3 regions of the Polymorphum gilvum SL003B-26A1 genome follow, and region 2 is predicted to be linked to each of the others. Evidence: riboswitches for the same ligand, from Rfam matches in the RefSeq annotation. Region 2 holds a riboswitch; each other region holds the start of a gene.
The links. A riboswitch is a leader RNA that binds a small molecule or an ion and turns the genes downstream of it on or off. The one in region 2 is predicted to bind cobalamin.

Region 1 (5,458 bases), 580 kb from region 2:
GAGGAACGGCCTATGTCCGGTCGGCACCCTGCCTGATGTGAGATCGACTGCCGTCGTTCATTGCTGTCCTCGTCGGTCGGTCGGAGAAGATCCCGATAACCATGGTCCGGCCGATCTCTTAGCTGCATCAGGACGCGTCGGCAAGCCGGCAGCGGATCGCCAAGATCGGGACCGGGATCGCTGCCCGGACAGATTGTCTTTTCCGGCCTCCGCCTTAATATTTATGAACGTGATGCGGGACGGTGCAGGATGACGATCCGGCTGGTCGACAAGGACTGGGCACGCGAATTCGCCGAGGCGGCTGCCAAGGGCGGCGGCGACCTGCGGATCGTCTCCCCCTTCATCAAGGCCGGGGTGCTTTATCGCCTGCCGCTGGCGGCTCCGGGCGTCGCCAGGGTGATCACGCGGTTCAATCTCGCGGATTTCGCGGAAGGGGTCAGCGACATCGCCGCCCTTCGTGCCCTACTGGAAGCCGGCGTGTCTGTGCGTGGCGTCCGTAACCTGCATGCCAAGCTCTATGTCTTTGCAGACCGGGCAATCGTCACGTCGGCCAATCTGACCGAAGCCGCGCTGAGCCGGAATCTGGAATTCGGCTTCGTGTCCGCGGATGCCGGTGTCCTGGAAACCTGCAGGGCGTATTTCGACGATCTTTGGGCGCGCTGCGGACCTGATCTGACCGCCGGGATGCTGGAGCGATGGGAGCCTATCATGAGCCGGCATCGCCTGTCACACGGACAGCCAATCCGCCAGGAGAAGCTTGCAGATTTCGGCGTCGACGTAGGGTTTGCGAGTCCTCTGGCTTGGGCGACCTTGCCGCTCGTCGCCGAGGCCGCCCAGGCATTCGTGAAATTCCTTGGTGTCAGCAGCGACCGGTTTGCGCTGTCTTATCCGACCGCCGAACTGGTCCGACGGGCGAACTGTCATCGCCTTTTGGCTTATCCGGCGGCAAAGCGGCCTACGGGCGTTCGAGAGGGCGCGGTCATGTACATCGGCCGGTTGACGCGCGATCCGAACGGCAAAAACGACATACACGTGTTCGGCCGGGCTATTGCGGTGCGGCATGAACCGGGACGCGACGATGCGACCGATAAGGAGATCGCGCGTCAGCCTTGGCTGGCGACTTGGCCGAGGTTCGTTCGCGTGCATCATGCAGAGATCCTGGCGGGATCGCTTGCGAACGGCATTTCTCTGAATGACCTGATGGATCACTTAGGCCCGAACTCCTTCGCGCCGACAAAGCGCAATGTTTCCCGGGGAAGCGGGAACACCGATCCGCGCAGGGCCTATCGCCAGCAACCGGCTGTCGAGGTGTCGGCTGAAGGTCGAGCGTGGCTCGACGAGCGGTTTCAGGCCGCTTTGGAGACTCACGGGATCATCCCGAAAGCCGATCTCGAAGCACTGGACTGGTCGCACGGGGCATGAGGTCGCTCAAGCGGAGAGTCGCTTGAGCCGCTAAGCAGCTATTCTCGAGACCGCCTACCGCGCCCCAACCATACCCGTCTTCGGAATTTCACGTCCACGCGCAAGTCACGACCGCGCTATCGGCGTGAGACCCGATGCTGAAACCGATGGAATAGCGGACGATCGTCTTGGGTTTGCTCACCGGAGCAAAACGCCGATCGGTCGCGATTGCACGAAAACAACTTGCGGACAATGGCTTGGAAGAGGATGGCTCCGCGAGCAGGACTCGAACCTGCGACCATTCGATTAACAGTCGAACGCTCTACCAACTGAGCTATCGCGGATCACCATGGGGCGCGCCTGTCGGCCGCCGTCGGTGGCGAGCGTATAACAAAGCCGCAACGGCTTTGCCAAGCCCTTTCTGCACGAAGTTTTCCACAAGGCGAGGCGCCGGGTCTGTGTCGGGGTCGGATCACGGGCCGGATTTGGCGCGCCTGCGGGACGCTTCCGGGCGCCGTCCGGCCACACCGGGGAGCCGAGGAGGGGCGGACGGCCCGTGTCGCCGTGCCCGGCTTGGGTCGTCCCCGCCCCGCGCGGGGATCCATCCGGCCGCGCGTGTTTCCCGTGCGATCGCTCCGGGATCCGCCCCAAGGCGTCCTTGTCGGCCCGTCCGGTTGCGGCTACAACAGAACCGTCACGGTTCCCCGCACGGGCAAAGCCCAGGGGATGAAACGGGAATGCGGTGCGGGACGACTCACCCCGAGGTCCCAAGTCCGCAGCTGCCCCCGCAACTGTCAGCGGCGAGCCCTGCCGCAGCATGCCACTGGCGCCTTTGAACGCGAGGCGCCGGGAAGGCGCGGCGAAGGGCGACGACCCGCGAGCCAGGAGACCGGCCGCGACGCGACGCAACCCAAGCCGCCGTCGGGTGGACGGCCGGAGGATCCCATGACCGCTTTCGTCAAGACCCGTCTCTTCGCCACTCCGCTGGCGCGCCTCGGCGCCCTCGTCCTAGCCACGCTCGCCGCGGCGCCGGCCTCCGCCCATCACATGATGGACGGCGAGATGCCGCAGACCTTCGTCCAGGGACTGCTGTCGGGCCTCGGCCATCCGGTCATCGGCATTGACCATCTCGCCTTCGTCGTCGCCGTCGGCATCGCCGCCGGGCTGCTCGGCCGCAGCCTGCTGCTGCCGGCGGCCTTCGTCGTCGCGACCGTCGCCGGCGTCGTCGTGCATCTCCAGTCCGTCGACCTGCCGCTCGCCGAACTGGTCATCGCCGCCTCGGTGCTCGCCGTGGGCGCCCTTATCGTCACCGGCACCGCGCTGCCGCGCGCGGGCTGGGCGGCGCTGTTCGCGCTCGCCGGTCTGTTCCACGGCTATGCCTACGGCGAGTCCATCGTCGGCGCCGAGCCGGCGCCGCTCTACGCCTATTTCCTCGGCTTCGCCGTCATCCAGACCGCCATCGCCTCGCTCGCCATGCTGCTGACCGCGCCGCGCGCGGCCGGTCAGGCGGGAGCGCTGATGCCGCGGCTGGTCGGCGCCGGCGTCGTCGGCGTCGGCCTGTCGGCCCTGAGCGCGCAGCTGTTCGGCTGAGCCGATGCCGAGCGGTGCCGGGGCAGCCGCCCCGGCCGTCCTCGTCACCGGCGGCGCGCGCTCGGGCAAGAGCCGGTTCGCCGAAGATCTGGTCCTGGCGAGCGGCCTTGCGCCGGTCTATCTCGCCACCGGCGCAGCCGGCGACGGCGAGATGGGCGAGCGCATTGCCGATCACCGCGCCCGTCGCGGGCCGGGGTGGACCACGGTCGAGGAGGGGCTCGAGCTTGCCGCGACGCTTGCCGCCGAGGCGCGGCCGCAGTGTGCCGTGCTGGTCGACTGCCTGACCCTGTGGCTCTCCAACCTGATGCTGGCCGGCCGCGACGTGCCGGCCGAGGTCGCCGCGCTGTGCGCGCTGGTGCCCCGGCTCGCCGGCCCGGTCGTCTTCGTCACCAACGAGGTCGGCCTCGGCATCGTCCCCGACAACGCCCTGGCGCGCGCCTTCCGCGACGCGCAGGGGCGGCTCAACCAGGACCTCGCACGGGTCTGCGGGCGCGTCGTCCTCGTCGCCTGCGGCCTGCCGGTCCTTCTCAAACCCACTCCCGCAGCGGACATGCGCCTATGACCACGGCTTCCAAGATCCCCGCCACCATCGTCACCGGCTTCCTCGGGGCCGGCAAGACGACCCTCATCCGCAACCTCATCGCCCATGCCGGCGGCCGGCGCATCGCGCTGATCGTCAACGAATTCGGCGACATGGGCTTCGACGGCGCGCTGCTCGACGGCTGCGCCGATCCGGCCTGCGCCGCCGACGAGGTGGTCGAGCTGACCAACGGCTGCATCTGCTGCACCGTCGCCGACGACTTCCTGCCGACCATGGAGAAGCTGCTGGACCGCGACACGCCGCCCGACCACATCGTCATCGAGACCTCCGGCCTGGCGCTGCCGCAGCCGCTGGTGCGCGCCTTCTCCTGGCCGGGCGTGAAGACCCGCGTCACCGTCGATGGCGTCATCACCGTGCTCGACGCCGCAGCCCTCGCCGAGGGCCGCATCGCGCTCGACGAGGCGGCGCTTGCCGCCCAGCGCGCCGCCGACGCGGCGCTCGACCACGACAGCCCGGTCGAGGAGCTGTTCCACGACCAACTCGCCTGCGCCGACCTGGTCGTGCTCAACAAGGCCGACCTGGTCGGCGACGAGGCGCTGGAGCGCGTGCGCGCCCACATCGCCGGCGACGTGCGCCCGACGGTGCATGTCGTGGCGGCGGAAAAGGGCTTCCTGCCCGTCGACGTGCTGCTCGGGCGCGGCGCGGCGGCCGAGGACGATCTGGCCGCGCGCCACGCCCACCACCACCATCACGACCACGACGACGACGACCATGACGACGACCACGACGACGACCATGACCATGACCATCACCACCATGACGATTTCGAGAGCTTCATCCTCGACGTCGCGTCCTTCGTCTCGCTGAAGGACGCCGAGGCGCGCGTGCTCGCCGCCATAGCGCGGCCCGGCGTGCTCCGCATCAAGGGCGCGGTGGCGGTCGCCGGCAAGCCCGCGCCGGCCATGGTCCAGGCCGTCGGCCCGCGCGTCGAGGCCTGGTTCGCCGCCGGCGCGGCCGCTCCCGGCCGCCTGGTCGTCATCGGCCTCAAGGGGCTCGACCGCGCCGGCGTCGAATCCGCCCTCGCTGCTGCGGCGGCCTGAGCCCCGAGACAACGCTTGGCCGAGACATGACCTTGCCTTGCCCCGTCACCCCGGATCTCCGCGGCGCTCTCCCGGGTGGAGGATGGGGCACCGCCGCGCCCGTTCCGCTGCCGGGCGGTGGGGGGCGCTGGGCCGACAGGATCGCGGGCCGGCCGGCGGGCGCCGTCCGCAGCCTTGCGCAAGGAATCCGCTGATGCACATCCTGGCCAGCCGGACGGGGCGGATCGATGACGGCGGCGAGGCGGTCGACCTCGGCCAGGATCCGGCCGACATCGTGCTGCTGACGGCCGCTGACACGGAACTCGCCGCCTTCGCCGCCGCGCAGCGCCGGCTCGGACCGGGAGCGGCCAGCCTGCGGCTTGCCAGCCTGATGGCGCTCGCCCATCCCTATTCGGTCGACCTCTACGCCGAGAAGACGGTCGCCGGCTCGAAGCTCGTCGTGCTGCGCCTGCTCGGCGGCGCGGCCTATTTCGCCTACGGCCTGGAGCGGCTGGAGGAGGAGGCGCGCCGCTCCGGCGTCGCCCTGCTGGTGGTACCGGGCGACGACGGCTGGGACGAGGCGCTGGCGCGGCGCTCCAGCGTACCGGTCGAGGCGGCGCGCCGCTTCTGGCGCTACTGCGTCGAGGGCGGGGCGGAAAACCACGCCAACGCGCTGCGCCATGCCGCCCATCTGATCGGCCTTGGCGACGCGCCGCCGCCGCCCGCGCCGCTGCCGCGCGCCGGGCTCTACCTGCCCGGCCATGGGGCGCCCGGCCTCGACGACCTCGCCGCCACCTGGCGCGATCCGGCCCGGCCGCTGGCGGCGGTGGTGTTCTACCGCGCGCTC
Region 2 (5,458 bases):
CCGGGCCGCCCTCGAAGGGGTGGGTGAAGACCATGTCGAGCGTGACCGAGCCGCCTTCGGGCAGCACGTCGGCGGAGGGCAGGAGTTGCTGGAAATGCGCCGTCGCCGGCGAGGCGAGGCCGATCAGGCCGGCGAGGCCGGCAAGGCCGAGGGGGAAGAGGCGCATGAAACGATCTCCTGATTGTCAGAATTAACCCGATTGTGTGAATTAATAAAAAAAAGATCATACTTGCTGTTGCAGCGCAATAGGGATGTCGAGATCCTTGCGCCTTTCGGGCGCCGCCGCGCCGGGCTACCCTGTGGCGCGGACGGCTGCAAGGAGACACGATGCAACGCACGACGATCACGCTCGACGACGCGCTGGCCGCCGAGCTCGATGCCCACATGGCGGCGACCGGCGCGACTAGCCGCTCCGAAACGATCCGCGACCTGGTGCGGCGCGGCCTGTCGACCGTTGCCGGCGGCCCGGCCGAGGCCGGCTGCTTCGGCGTCATCAGCTGCACGATCGACCAGTCGGTGCGCAACCTGGCCGCGCGGGTGCCGCAGAGCCGGCTCGACCGCCACGACCAGACCGTGGCCGCGCTGTCGGTGCCGCTCGACCATTCCACCTCGCTCGACGTGGTGGTCATGCGCGGACGGGTCGCCGACGTGACGTCCTATGCGGAAGCCCTGTTCCTGGAGCGCGGCGTGATGCACGGCACGGTCGGGCTGATCCCGGTGGCCGAGGACACCACCCGGCATGTCCACAATGACGGACCTCCGCGCGAGCACACCCACCTGAAGGTCCGCAGCAGCTTTTGACACGGCGTCCTCAGAAGTCCCAGTCCTCGTCCTCGGTGGCGACCGCCTTGCCTATGACATAGGACGAGCCGGAGCCGGAGAAGAAGTCGTGATTCTCGTCGGCATTGGGCGACAACGCCGCCATGATCGCCGGATTGACCGCGCAGACGGCGTCGGGAAACAGCGCCTCGTAGCCGAGGTTCATCAGCGCCTTGTTGGCGTTGTAATGCAGGAAGTGCTTGACGTCCTCGGTCAAGCCGACGCCGTCGCAGAGACTCTCGGTGTATTTCGCCTCGATGGCGTAGAGGTCGAACATCAGCGAGAAGGCGAAGTCCTTGATCTCCTGCCGTTCCGCCTCGCTCACGGTCTCCAGGCCGCGCTGGAACTTGTAGCCGATGTAATAGCCATGCACGGCCTCGTCGCGGATGATCAGGCGGATCAGATCGGCGGTGTTCGTCAGCTTGGCCCGGCTCGACCAGTGCATCGGCAGATAGAAGCCGGAATAGAACAGGAAGCTTTCCAGGAAGACGCTGGCGATCTTCTTCTTCAGCGGCGTGCCGGAGGCGTCGTACTCGTTCAGGATCAGCCGCGATTTCGCCTGCAGCTGCGGGTTTTCCGCCGACCAGCGGAAGGCGTCGTCGACCTCCGCCGTACGGCACAGGGTGGAAAAGACGCTGGAATAGCTGCGCGCATGCACCGCCTCCATGAAGGCGATGTTGGTCAGCACCGCTTCCTCGTGCGGGGTAATGGCGTCGGCCATCAGTGCCGGCGCGCCGATCATGTTCTGGATCGTGTCGAGCAGGGTCAGGCCGGTGAAGACGCGGATGGTCAGCTGCTGTTCGGCCGCCGTCAGCGTCGCCCAGCTCGGAATGTCGTTGGAGAGCGGCACCTTCTCGGGCAGCCAGAAATTCACGGTCAGCCGGTTCCAGATCTCCAGGTCCTTGGGATCCCGCAGGCGGTTCCAGTTCACGGCGTCCGGAACGGATCGGATCTTTGCATGCACGGTCATGGGTGGCCTCACAGGGAACAGGACACGCAGCCCTGCACCTCGGTCCCCTCAAGGGCCATCTGGCGCAGGCGGATGTAGTAGATGGTCTTGATGCCCTTCTTCCAGGCGTGGATCTGAGCACGGTTGATGTCGCGCGTGGTGGCGCTGTCGCGGAAGAACAGGGTCAGCGACAGGCCCTGGTCGACGTGCCGGGTGGCGGCGGCATAGGTGTCGATGATCTTCTCCGGGCCGATCTCGTAGGCGTCGCGGTAGTAGTCGAGATTGTCGTTGGTCATGAATGGCGCCGGGTAGTAGACGCGGCCGATCTTACCCTCCTTGCGGATCTCGATCTTCGAGACGATCGGATGACCTGCTTGGGCACCGCGCCCCGGCCCTCGCCGTCCGCGTAGGTCGGCACGACCAGGACGAACGGTTCGCGCACCGCCGGCACCGGTTCCGACGCGCATGTGGGGATGCGCCGGGCCGGCAGGTCCAGCCGGTCGATCAGCCGGTGCGTGTTGCCGGACGCGCTCGAAAAATAGACGAGCAGGCCCAAGGTTCAGCCAAGCGCGCCGATCTTGTCCGGGCGGAAGCCGGCCCAATGGTCGTCGCCGGCGACGACCACCGGCACCTGGCGATAGCCCATCGACTGGACGGCTTCCATGGCGGCGTCATCCTCGGTCAGGTCGATGATGTCGAAGGCCACGCCGCGTGCGGTCAGCGTGCGTGTGGTGGCGTCGCACTGGACGCAGGCCGGCTTGGAATAGACGGTAACGGTCATTTTGGTCCTTTCGCCCCGAAAGTGTGAAGGGAGGCAGGCGAAAGACGGTCGGAGACGGCACAAGGCATGCCCGTTCCGCGTCCCCGGGCCCGCCGCCCGATGACGTTTTCCGAACAAGGCAGGTCTCCTGGCTCACGGGTCATCACCACCTGTCCGCCTTCCCGGGACATCCCAGTGGCGCTTTCGGACAGAAGCTCGCCGTTCACAGTTGCGGGGGCAGCGCCGGATTCGACCGTTCTCCAGTCTCACCAGCTTCCCTCTTAGCCTTCGAGACTCCCGAATCGAAGGACCTTGAACACAAGATAGGGTATGCGGCGGGCCCCGGATGTCAACAAATTGATGATGGCGACGGGGCAGACCGCGTCAGGCCTGTTGACAGCGGCAGGGGACCACCGCAGACAGGGGAGCATGAGGCGGCAGGCAGATCCGACAGCAGCGACAAGCAGAGCGAAGCGCCGGCAGGCGGACGGTGCGGACGCGTGTGCCGGATGGCGGCGTGGCTGACGTCGGCGCCTATGGTGGATTGTTCCTGCTGTCGTTCCTGGCGGCGACCGTGTTGCCGGCGCAGTCGGAGGTCGGGCTTGTCGGGCTGCTGCTGTCGGGCGCCTATTCGCCGGCGCTGCTGATCGTGGTCGCCAGCATCGGCAACACGCTCGGGTCGGTGGTCAACTGGCTGCTCGGGCGCGGCGTCGAGCGGTTCAGCGACCGGCGCTGGTTCCCGGTCACGACGGCGCAACTCGACCGGGCGTCGCGCTGGTATCAGCGCTACGGCAAGTGGAGCCTGCTGCTGAGCTGGGCGCCGTTCATCGGCGATCCGCTGACGGTGGCCGCCGGCGTGCTGCGCGAGCCGTTCTGGCCGTTCCTGATCCTGGTCGCCGTGGCCAAGACCGGGCGCTACCTGGTCGTCGCGGCGATCACGCTCGGCGCGGTGTAGGGGGCTGCGACTCAGGTCGCCTTCTTCACGAACTCGGTCAGGATGACGATGCGCTGGTCGTTGACGCGGCCCTCGATCTGGGCGGGATTGTCCGGCACCAGGGCGATGTTGCGCACGGCGGTGCCGCGCTTGGCGGTGAAATTGGCGCCCTTGACCTTGAGGTCCTTGATCAGGGTGACGGTGTCGCCGGCCGACAGGACGGCACCATGAGTGTCCTTGTGGACGACGCTTTCCTCGCCATCGGCGGCCGAGGCGGTTTCGGAGTCGGCTCCGGCCTCGGCCCAGGCGCGGGTTTCGTCGTCGAGATAGATCTGGTCGAGCAGGTCGCGCGCCCAGGGTTCGGCCGGCAGTCTCGTGAGCAGGCGCCAGGCGGCGACCTGCACGGCGGGCTCCTGGCTCCAGGCGCTCTCGGCGAGGCAGCGCCAGTGCGTGGGATCGAGATCGCCGCCTTCGAGGCCCGCGCGGCAGGTCTCGCAGACCAGTACCGCCGTTTCGGCGCTGCCGTCGGCGCGCGGGGCAAGCAGGAAGGCGGTGAGACCTGCGCCGGCGCCGCAGAGTTCGCAGGCTCCGCCGGCACGGGCGGTCAGGGCGTCGAGCAGGGTCATGGGCGGGTCCTTCGTCCGGGGCAGGGGATGTGATGCGCGGTGTAGACCATCGCCGACCGTCAGACGAGCGGTTTGTGCTGCGGCGAAAGGACTTGGACCGGCGGCGCGGCGCGCCAGGACGCTTTCCGATCAAGCGGAACCGCTTGCTCGACACTACAATACTTCAGATGTTGAAATGCGGAGGACGCGGAGCGGGAGGCAACGGGACATGGCGCAGACGATCGTCAAGGGCATCGACACGCTGCTGGCGGAGGCCAATGCGGTGGTGGCGGCGGTGAGCGCGGAGGAGGCGAAGCATCTGCTGGGGCGCGACGGTTATGTCTTCGTCGACCTGAGGGACGTGCGCGAGATCCAGCGCGAGGGTAAGATCCCCGGAGCCTTCTCGTGCCCGCGCGGCATGCTGGAGTTCTGGATCGACCCGGCGAGCCCCTACCACAAGCCGATGTTCGCCGAGGACAAGACCTTCCTGTTTTACTGCGCCGGCGGCCTGCGCTCGGCGCTGGCGGCGAAGACGGCGATGGAGATGGGGCTCGCCCCGGTCGTGCACCTGGACGGCGGCTTCGGCGCCTGGAAGGAGGCCGGCGGGGCGATCGAGACGGTCGAGAAGCGCTGATCCGGGCGGCTAGATGCCAGGCGTGGTGGCGAACAGCCAGGCGCAATAGGCACCGTAGGAGGCAAGGAAACCGGCGCCGACGGGCCGCGACAGGCGGCCGAGCGCGAGGAGCAGGCCGACCAGGCCGAGGCTGACGGCGAGCATCAGCGGGATGTCGAAGCGCGCCATCTGCGGGGCGATGTGGAGCGGATGCAGGGCCGCGGCGACGCCGAGAATGCCGAGCACGTTGAAGACGTTGGATCCGACGACGTTGCCGATGGCGATTTCCGAATGGCGGCGAAAGGCGGCGACGACCGAGGTCGCCAGTTCCGGCAGGCTGGTGCCGACGGCGACGACGGTCAGGCCGATGACGGCCTCCGAGATGCCGAGGCTGCGGGCGATGGCCGAGGCCGAGCCGACCAGGAAGTCGGCGCCGGCAACCAGGGCGACGAGCCCGGCGAGTAGGGCCGCGAGTTCCTTCCACAGCGGCAGCACGGCGGCATGAGCGGCGTCCTCGCCCGTGTGGTCCGTGCGGGCCGACCAAGCAGCATAGCCGACATAGAGGGCGAGCGTGGCGGCCATGACGAGACCGGTGCCGCGTCCGACATGGCCGAGCAGGCCGAGGGCGAGCATGACCAGGGCGGCGGCGAGCATGACGGCGAGGTCGCGCCGGATGCCGGGTATGGCGGTCGGAATCGGCGAGATCAGCGCCGCGGCGCCGAGGATGAGCAGGATGTTGGCGGTGTTGGAACCGACCACGTTGCCGACGGCGATGTCG
Region 3 (5,458 bases), 280 kb from region 2:
CGGCAGACCAAGCCCGCCGCCCTGCCCGCCTCCGGCCCAATGGCCGCCATGCTGAAGAAGCTGCTCGGCGGACCGGAGCGGGACTGACCCGGGCGCAGGCGGCGCGCCGCGCCCCTTGACCTCACCCCGCCCCTCGGGCAAGAAGCGGCAACTCTCGAAAGACCAACCGAAAGCGATCTCCCATGGGTTTCCAGTGCGGCATCGTCGGGCTGCCCAATGTCGGCAAGTCCACGCTCTTCAACGCGCTCACCAGGACCGCCGCCGCCCAGGCCGCGAACTATCCCTTCTGCACCATCGAGCCGAACACCGGCGAGGTCGCCGTGCCGGATCCGCGCCTCGGCGAGATCGCCAGGATCGCCGGCAGCAAGGAGATCATCCCGACCCGTATCACCTTCGTCGACATCGCCGGCCTGGTGCGCGGCGCGTCCAAGGGCGAGGGCCTCGGCAACCAGTTCCTCGCCAACATCCGCGAGGTCGACGCCATCGTCCACGTCCTGCGCTGCTTCGAGGACGACGACATCACCCATGTCGAGGGCAAGATCGATCCGATTTCCGACGCCGAGACGGTCGAAACCGAACTGATGGTGTCCGACATGGAGAGCCTGGAGCGCCGCATCGCGCCGCTGCGCAAGAAGGCGTCCGGCGGCGACAAGGAGGCCAAGGCCGTGCTGCCGGTGATGGAGGCCGCCCTCGCCCTGCTCCAGGACGGCAAGCCGGTTCGCTTGCTCGAACTCGCCTCGCCCGACGAGAGGAAGATCCTCCAGGGCCTGAACCTGCTCACCTCCAAGCCGGTGCTCTACGTCTGCAACGTCGACGAGGGCTCCGCCGCCACCGGCAACACCCTGTCGACGAAGGTCGAGGAGATGGCCAGGGCCCAGGGCGCCGGCGCCGTCGTCATCTCCGCTGCCATCGAGGCCGAGATCTCCCAGCTCGACGACGCCGAGCAGGCGGAATATCTGGAAACCCTCGGCCTCAGCGAACCCGGCCTCGACCGTCTGATCCGCGCCGGCTACGATCTGCTCGGCCTGATCACCTATTTCACCGCCGGCCCGAAGGAAACCCGCGCCTGGACCATCACCCGGGGCACCAAGGCGCCTGCTGCGGCCGGCGTCATCCATTCGGACTTCGAGCGCGGCTTCATCCGCGCCCAGACCATCGCCTACGACGACTACATTTCGCTCGGCGGCGAGGTCGGCGCCAAGGAAGCCGGCAAGGCCCGTGACGAAGGCAAGGAATACGTCGTCAAGGACGGCGACGTGATGCTGTTCAAGTTCAACACCTGACGCCGCCGTCACGGCGGGCCGCCCGTCAAGGGAACCACGCGCGGCCCGCATCGTTGGACGGACTGGGCCTGCGCGACACGGAACGGACGGAGCCACGACGTGACGATCGATCAAGCCTCGCTGTTCGCGATCTTCGGCTTCGTCTTCGCACTGCTGATCTGGGGCCGGATCCGCTACGATCTGGTCGCCTTCACTGCCCTGATCGTCGCGACGGCGGCGGAGCTGGTTCCCACGGATCAGATGTTCGCCGGCTTCGGCCATCCCGCCGTCGTCATCATCGCCCTGGTGCTGATCGTCTCGCGCGGACTGATGAATTCGGGCGCCATCGAACTCGTCGCCAGCCGCCTGATTGCGACGGGCAACGGCGTCTCCAGGCATATCGGCGTCATGTCGATCGTCGCCGCGGCCCTGTCCGCGGTGATCAACAACGTCGCCGCCCTCGCCCTTCTCATGCCGCTCGACATCGAGGCGGCGCGCAAGGCGAAGCGGGCCGTTGCGCTGACGCTGATGCCGCTCTCCTTCGCCACCATCCTCGGCGGCATGATCACCCTGATCGGAACGCCGCCCAACATCGTCATCGCCCAGTACCGGCAGGACGCGCTCGGTGCCCCCTTCTCGATGTTCGACTTCGCCCCGGTGGGCGCCACGGTCTCGATCTTCGGCGTGCTGTTCGTCGCGCTCGTCGGCTGGCGCCTGCTGCCGGCCCGGGTCAGGACCGCGCCGGCCGACACCGAAGCGGCCGAAACCCTCTATGTCGCCGAACTGCGCGTCGGCCAAGGCTCGAAGAGCGAAGGCTTCACCCTTGGCGATCTCTATCCGCTCGCCGACGAGAAGGACATCAATGTCCTCGGCCTGGTCCGCAACGGCCGCCGTCTGCCAGGCTTCGCTCGCCGCGAACCCGTACGGGAAGGCGATTTCGTCATCGTCGAGGGCAACCCGAAATCGATCGAGTCCTTCATGGGCGCCGGCGACCTGGAGTTCGAAGGCTCCGAAAAACACGAGGCCGGGGTCACCGGCGGCAGCCTCACCCTGATGGAAGCCATCGTGCCCGAGACCTCCCGCATGGCCGGGCGGACGGCGACCGGCATGCGCCTGCTCTATCGCCATGGCGTGACACTGCTCGGCGTCTCCCGCCAGGGCAGGCGCTTCCATGACCGCGTCCGCCGGCTGACACTGCACCCGGGCGACGTGCTGCTGCTGCTCGGCACGCCCGAGAACCTGGAGACGGCAACCTCCTGGCTCGGCGTGCTGCCGCTCGAGGGACGCCGGACCGGCGTCGTCCAGCGCAACAAGGCCGGCCTGGCCGTCGGCGCGTTCCTGTTCGCCATCGCCGTCACCGTCGCCGGCATCACCTCCCTGCCCGTCGCCCTGGCCGCCTGCGCGGTGTTCTACGCCGCCACGGGTCTGGTCGACGGCACGGAAGTCTACGAGGCCGTGGAGTGGCAGGTGGTCGTGCTTCTGGCCTCGCTGATCCCGCTCGGCATCGCCTTCGAAACCTCGGGCGGCGCCGAACTGATCGCATCCGGCATCGTTGCCCTCACCTGGGGCGCACCGGCGTGGGTGGTTCTCCTGGCCCTCATGGTCGTCACGATGACGCTGTCGGACTTCCTCAACAACGTCGCCACGGCCCTGATCGCGGCGCCGATCGGAATCCAGGTCGCCCGCACGCTCGACGTCAATCCGGACGCCTTCCTCATGGGTGTTGCGGTCGCCGCGTCCTGCGCCTTCCTGACCCCGATCGGGCACAAGAACAACACCATCATCATGGGCCCCGGCGGCTACCGCTTCGGCGACTACTGGCGCATGGGCCTGGCGCTGGAACTGATCGTGCTGGCCGTCGCCGTGCCGTCCATCCTCGTCTTCTGGCCCCTGTAGGGCCCTGGCGCTCACCGCGCCCCTCCCCATCTGCCCGGATTATTACGTATGGCCGGCAGGCTTGCCCCCGGCTGCGCGCGGGTGCACGATTTCGCGTGATGGTTCCGCCAAACATGACGCGCGGCGGATGAAAAGGGAACACGGTGAGGATTACCCATCAGGGACCGAGACCGTGGCTGCCCCCGCAACTGTGAGCGGCGAGCGCACCTCTACGAGCCACTGGCCGGACGGCTGGGAAGGCGAGGGCGCGCAACGCGCCGCAAGCCAGGAGACCTGCCATCGGACCGGGCCCAGCCGCCCAACAACGCAACCGCCGCCGCACGGAGGGTGCGGCAAGGAGAACGACATGCATATCGAACCCGGCGTCGTCGACGGCGCCAAGATCGTGCTCAGCTACGCCACCGCGGGAACGGCCTTCGTGCTTGCGGCCAAGATGATCGGATACACCGTCCGCCACGATGGCGGTTTCCAGGCCGTGGCCCTGCGCAGCCTGGTGACCACGGCGCTCGTCTTCGCCTTCTTCGAACTCCTGCCGCACCACCCCGTCGGCGTTTCGGAAGTACACCTGATCCTCGGATCGACGCTCTATCTCGTCTTCGGCGCCGGACCGGCCGCCATCGGCCTCGCGACGGGGCTCCTGCTGCAGGGCTTGCTGTTCGCGCCGTTCGATCTGCCCCAGTACGGCATGAATGTGACGACCCTGCTGGTGCCGCTGTTCGCCGTCAGCCTGCTGGCGAAGCGGATCATTCCGGCGAAGACGCCCTATGTGGACGTGAAATACTGGCAAGCTCTCGCGCTTTCGACGTCCTACCAAGGTGGCGTCGTGGCCTGGGTGGCGTTCTGGGCGCTCTACGGCAGCGGATTCGGTACGGAAAACCTCGCTTCGATCGCTGCCTTCGGCGCTGCCTACCTGACCGTGATCCTGATCGAACCGCTCGTCGATCTGGCCGTCCTGGCCGCCGCCAAGACGATCTCCGGACTGTCCCTGTCGCCTCTGCTCTATCGACGCCTCTACCACGAGGCGGTCTGACACCGCGTCCCGCGGCGGCCGGTCTGCGGGTCTCCCGTGCTCTGCGGCATCTTGCCTGCGGGATGATCCCTGGCCTTGGCTCGGGCGGATGAACAGCCTATAATTCTTTAGAATTACTCTAAAGAGGTTCGCATGTTCAGCCGCCTGCTCGGCTTCGGCCGCCGCGAGTTCGCCTCGCTCTCCGAACAGGAGATCCTTGCGCTCGCCATCTCCTCCGAGGAAGACGACGCGCGCATCTACAAGGCCTATGCCGACGGCTTGCGCGAGCAGTTTCCGCAGTCCGCCAAGGTGTTCGACGCCATGGCCGAGGAGGAGAACGAGCACCGCCAGCACCTGATCGAGCTGCACCGCGTGCGCTTCGGCGACACCATCCCCCTGATCCGGCGCGAACACGTACGCGGCTACTACGAACGCAAGCCGGACTGGCTGGTGCGCCCGCTCGGTCTCGACAAGGTACGCGCCATGGCCGAGCGGATGGAGGATCAGGCCTACCGCTTCTATCTGGAGGCGGCCAAGCGGGTTTCCGATGCCTCGACGCGCAAGCTGCTCGGCGACCTGGCGCTGGCCGAGAAGGGCCATGAAAGCCTCGCCATCCGCCTGGGGCGGGAATTGACGCCGCAGGACGTACGCGATGAGGAAGGCCGTACCGAGCGGCGCCAGTTCATCCTGACCTACGTCCAGCCGGGCCTCGCCGGCCTGATGGACGGCTCGGTGTCGACGCTGGCGCCGATCTTCGCCGCCGCCTTCGCCACCGGCGACACCTGGCAGACCTTCCTGGTCGGGCTGTCGGCCTCGGTCGGCGCCGGCATCTCGATGGGCTTCACGGAAGCCGCCCACGACGACGGCGTGCTGTCGGGACGCGGCTCGCCGGTCAAGCGCGGTCTCGCCTCGGGCGTGATGACGGCCGTCGGCGGCCTCGGCCATGCGCTGCCCTATCTGATCCCGCATTTCTGGACCGCGACCACCGTCGCGGTGATGATCGTCTTCGTCGAGCTGTGGGCGATCGCCTGGATCCAGAATCGCTTCATGGAGACGCCGTTCCTGCGCGCCACCTTCCAGGTCGTCCTCGGCGGCTCGCTGGTGCTGGCCGCCGGCATCCTGATCGGCAACGCCTGAGACGCATCCTGTCCGCCTTCTCGCCTTCGGTGCGATATCGCGCCCTGTCAGCGGCAGGCTGGTCAACGGCAGACTGGTCGACGGCAGGTTGGCAACGGCAGGCTGGACCCGATCTGCCCGAAGCCTGTCGCCGGCCGAGTCGGCTTTACGGCAA

Region 1: it holds a riboswitch for cobalamin, as region 2 does, so the genes downstream of both, SL003B_RS10265 (HupE/UreJ family protein) here and nrdH (glutaredoxin-like protein NrdH) in region 2, are expected to answer to the same signal.
Region 3: it holds a riboswitch for cobalamin, as region 2 does, so the genes downstream of both, SL003B_RS05985 (energy-coupling factor ABC transporter permease) here and nrdH (glutaredoxin-like protein NrdH) in region 2, are expected to answer to the same signal.

Annotation. Positions count from the first base shown of each region.
Region 1 covers NC_015259.1:2,126,962-2,132,419, forward strand. The annotation lists gene SL003B_RS10255 (phospholipase D family protein) at 250-1,422, shown strand; tRNA gene SL003B_RS10260 (tRNA-Asn) at 1,670-1,745, opposite strand; cobalamin riboswitch at 2,082-2,313, shown strand; gene SL003B_RS10265 (HupE/UreJ family protein) at 2,347-2,991, shown strand; gene cobU (bifunctional adenosylcobinamide kinase/adenosylcobinamide-phosphate guanylyltransferase) at 2,996-3,553, shown strand; gene cobW (cobalamin biosynthesis protein CobW) at 3,550-4,632, shown strand; gene cobN (cobaltochelatase subunit CobN) at 4,826-5,458, shown strand, end outside.
Region 2 covers NC_015259.1:1,551,862-1,557,319, forward strand. The annotation lists gene SL003B_RS07315 (DUF4198 domain-containing protein) at 1-166, opposite strand, end outside; gene nikR (nickel-responsive transcriptional regulator NikR) at 328-801, shown strand; gene nrdF (class 1b ribonucleoside-diphosphate reductase subunit beta) at 812-1,789, opposite strand; partial or broken gene SL003B_RS07330 (class 1b ribonucleoside-diphosphate reductase subunit alpha) at 1,798-2,136, opposite strand; gene SL003B_RS22725 (class Ib ribonucleoside-diphosphate reductase assembly flavoprotein NrdI) at 2,061-2,324, opposite strand; gene nrdH (glutaredoxin-like protein NrdH) at 2,328-2,549, opposite strand; cobalamin riboswitch at 2,650-2,858, opposite strand; gene SL003B_RS07340 (YqaA family protein) at 3,046-3,483, shown strand; gene SL003B_RS07345 (PhnA domain-containing protein) at 3,495-4,088, opposite strand; gene SL003B_RS07350 (rhodanese-like domain-containing protein) at 4,297-4,701, shown strand; gene SL003B_RS07355 (calcium/sodium antiporter) at 4,711-5,458, opposite strand, start outside.
Region 3 covers NC_015259.1:1,270,377-1,275,834, reverse strand. The annotation lists gene pth (aminoacyl-tRNA hydrolase) at 1-87, shown strand, start outside; gene ychF (redox-regulated ATPase YchF) at 183-1,283, shown strand; gene SL003B_RS05990 (SLC13 family permease) at 1,383-3,158, shown strand; cobalamin riboswitch at 3,241-3,453, shown strand; gene SL003B_RS05985 (energy-coupling factor ABC transporter permease) at 3,505-4,188, shown strand; gene mbfA (iron exporter MbfA) at 4,321-5,304, shown strand.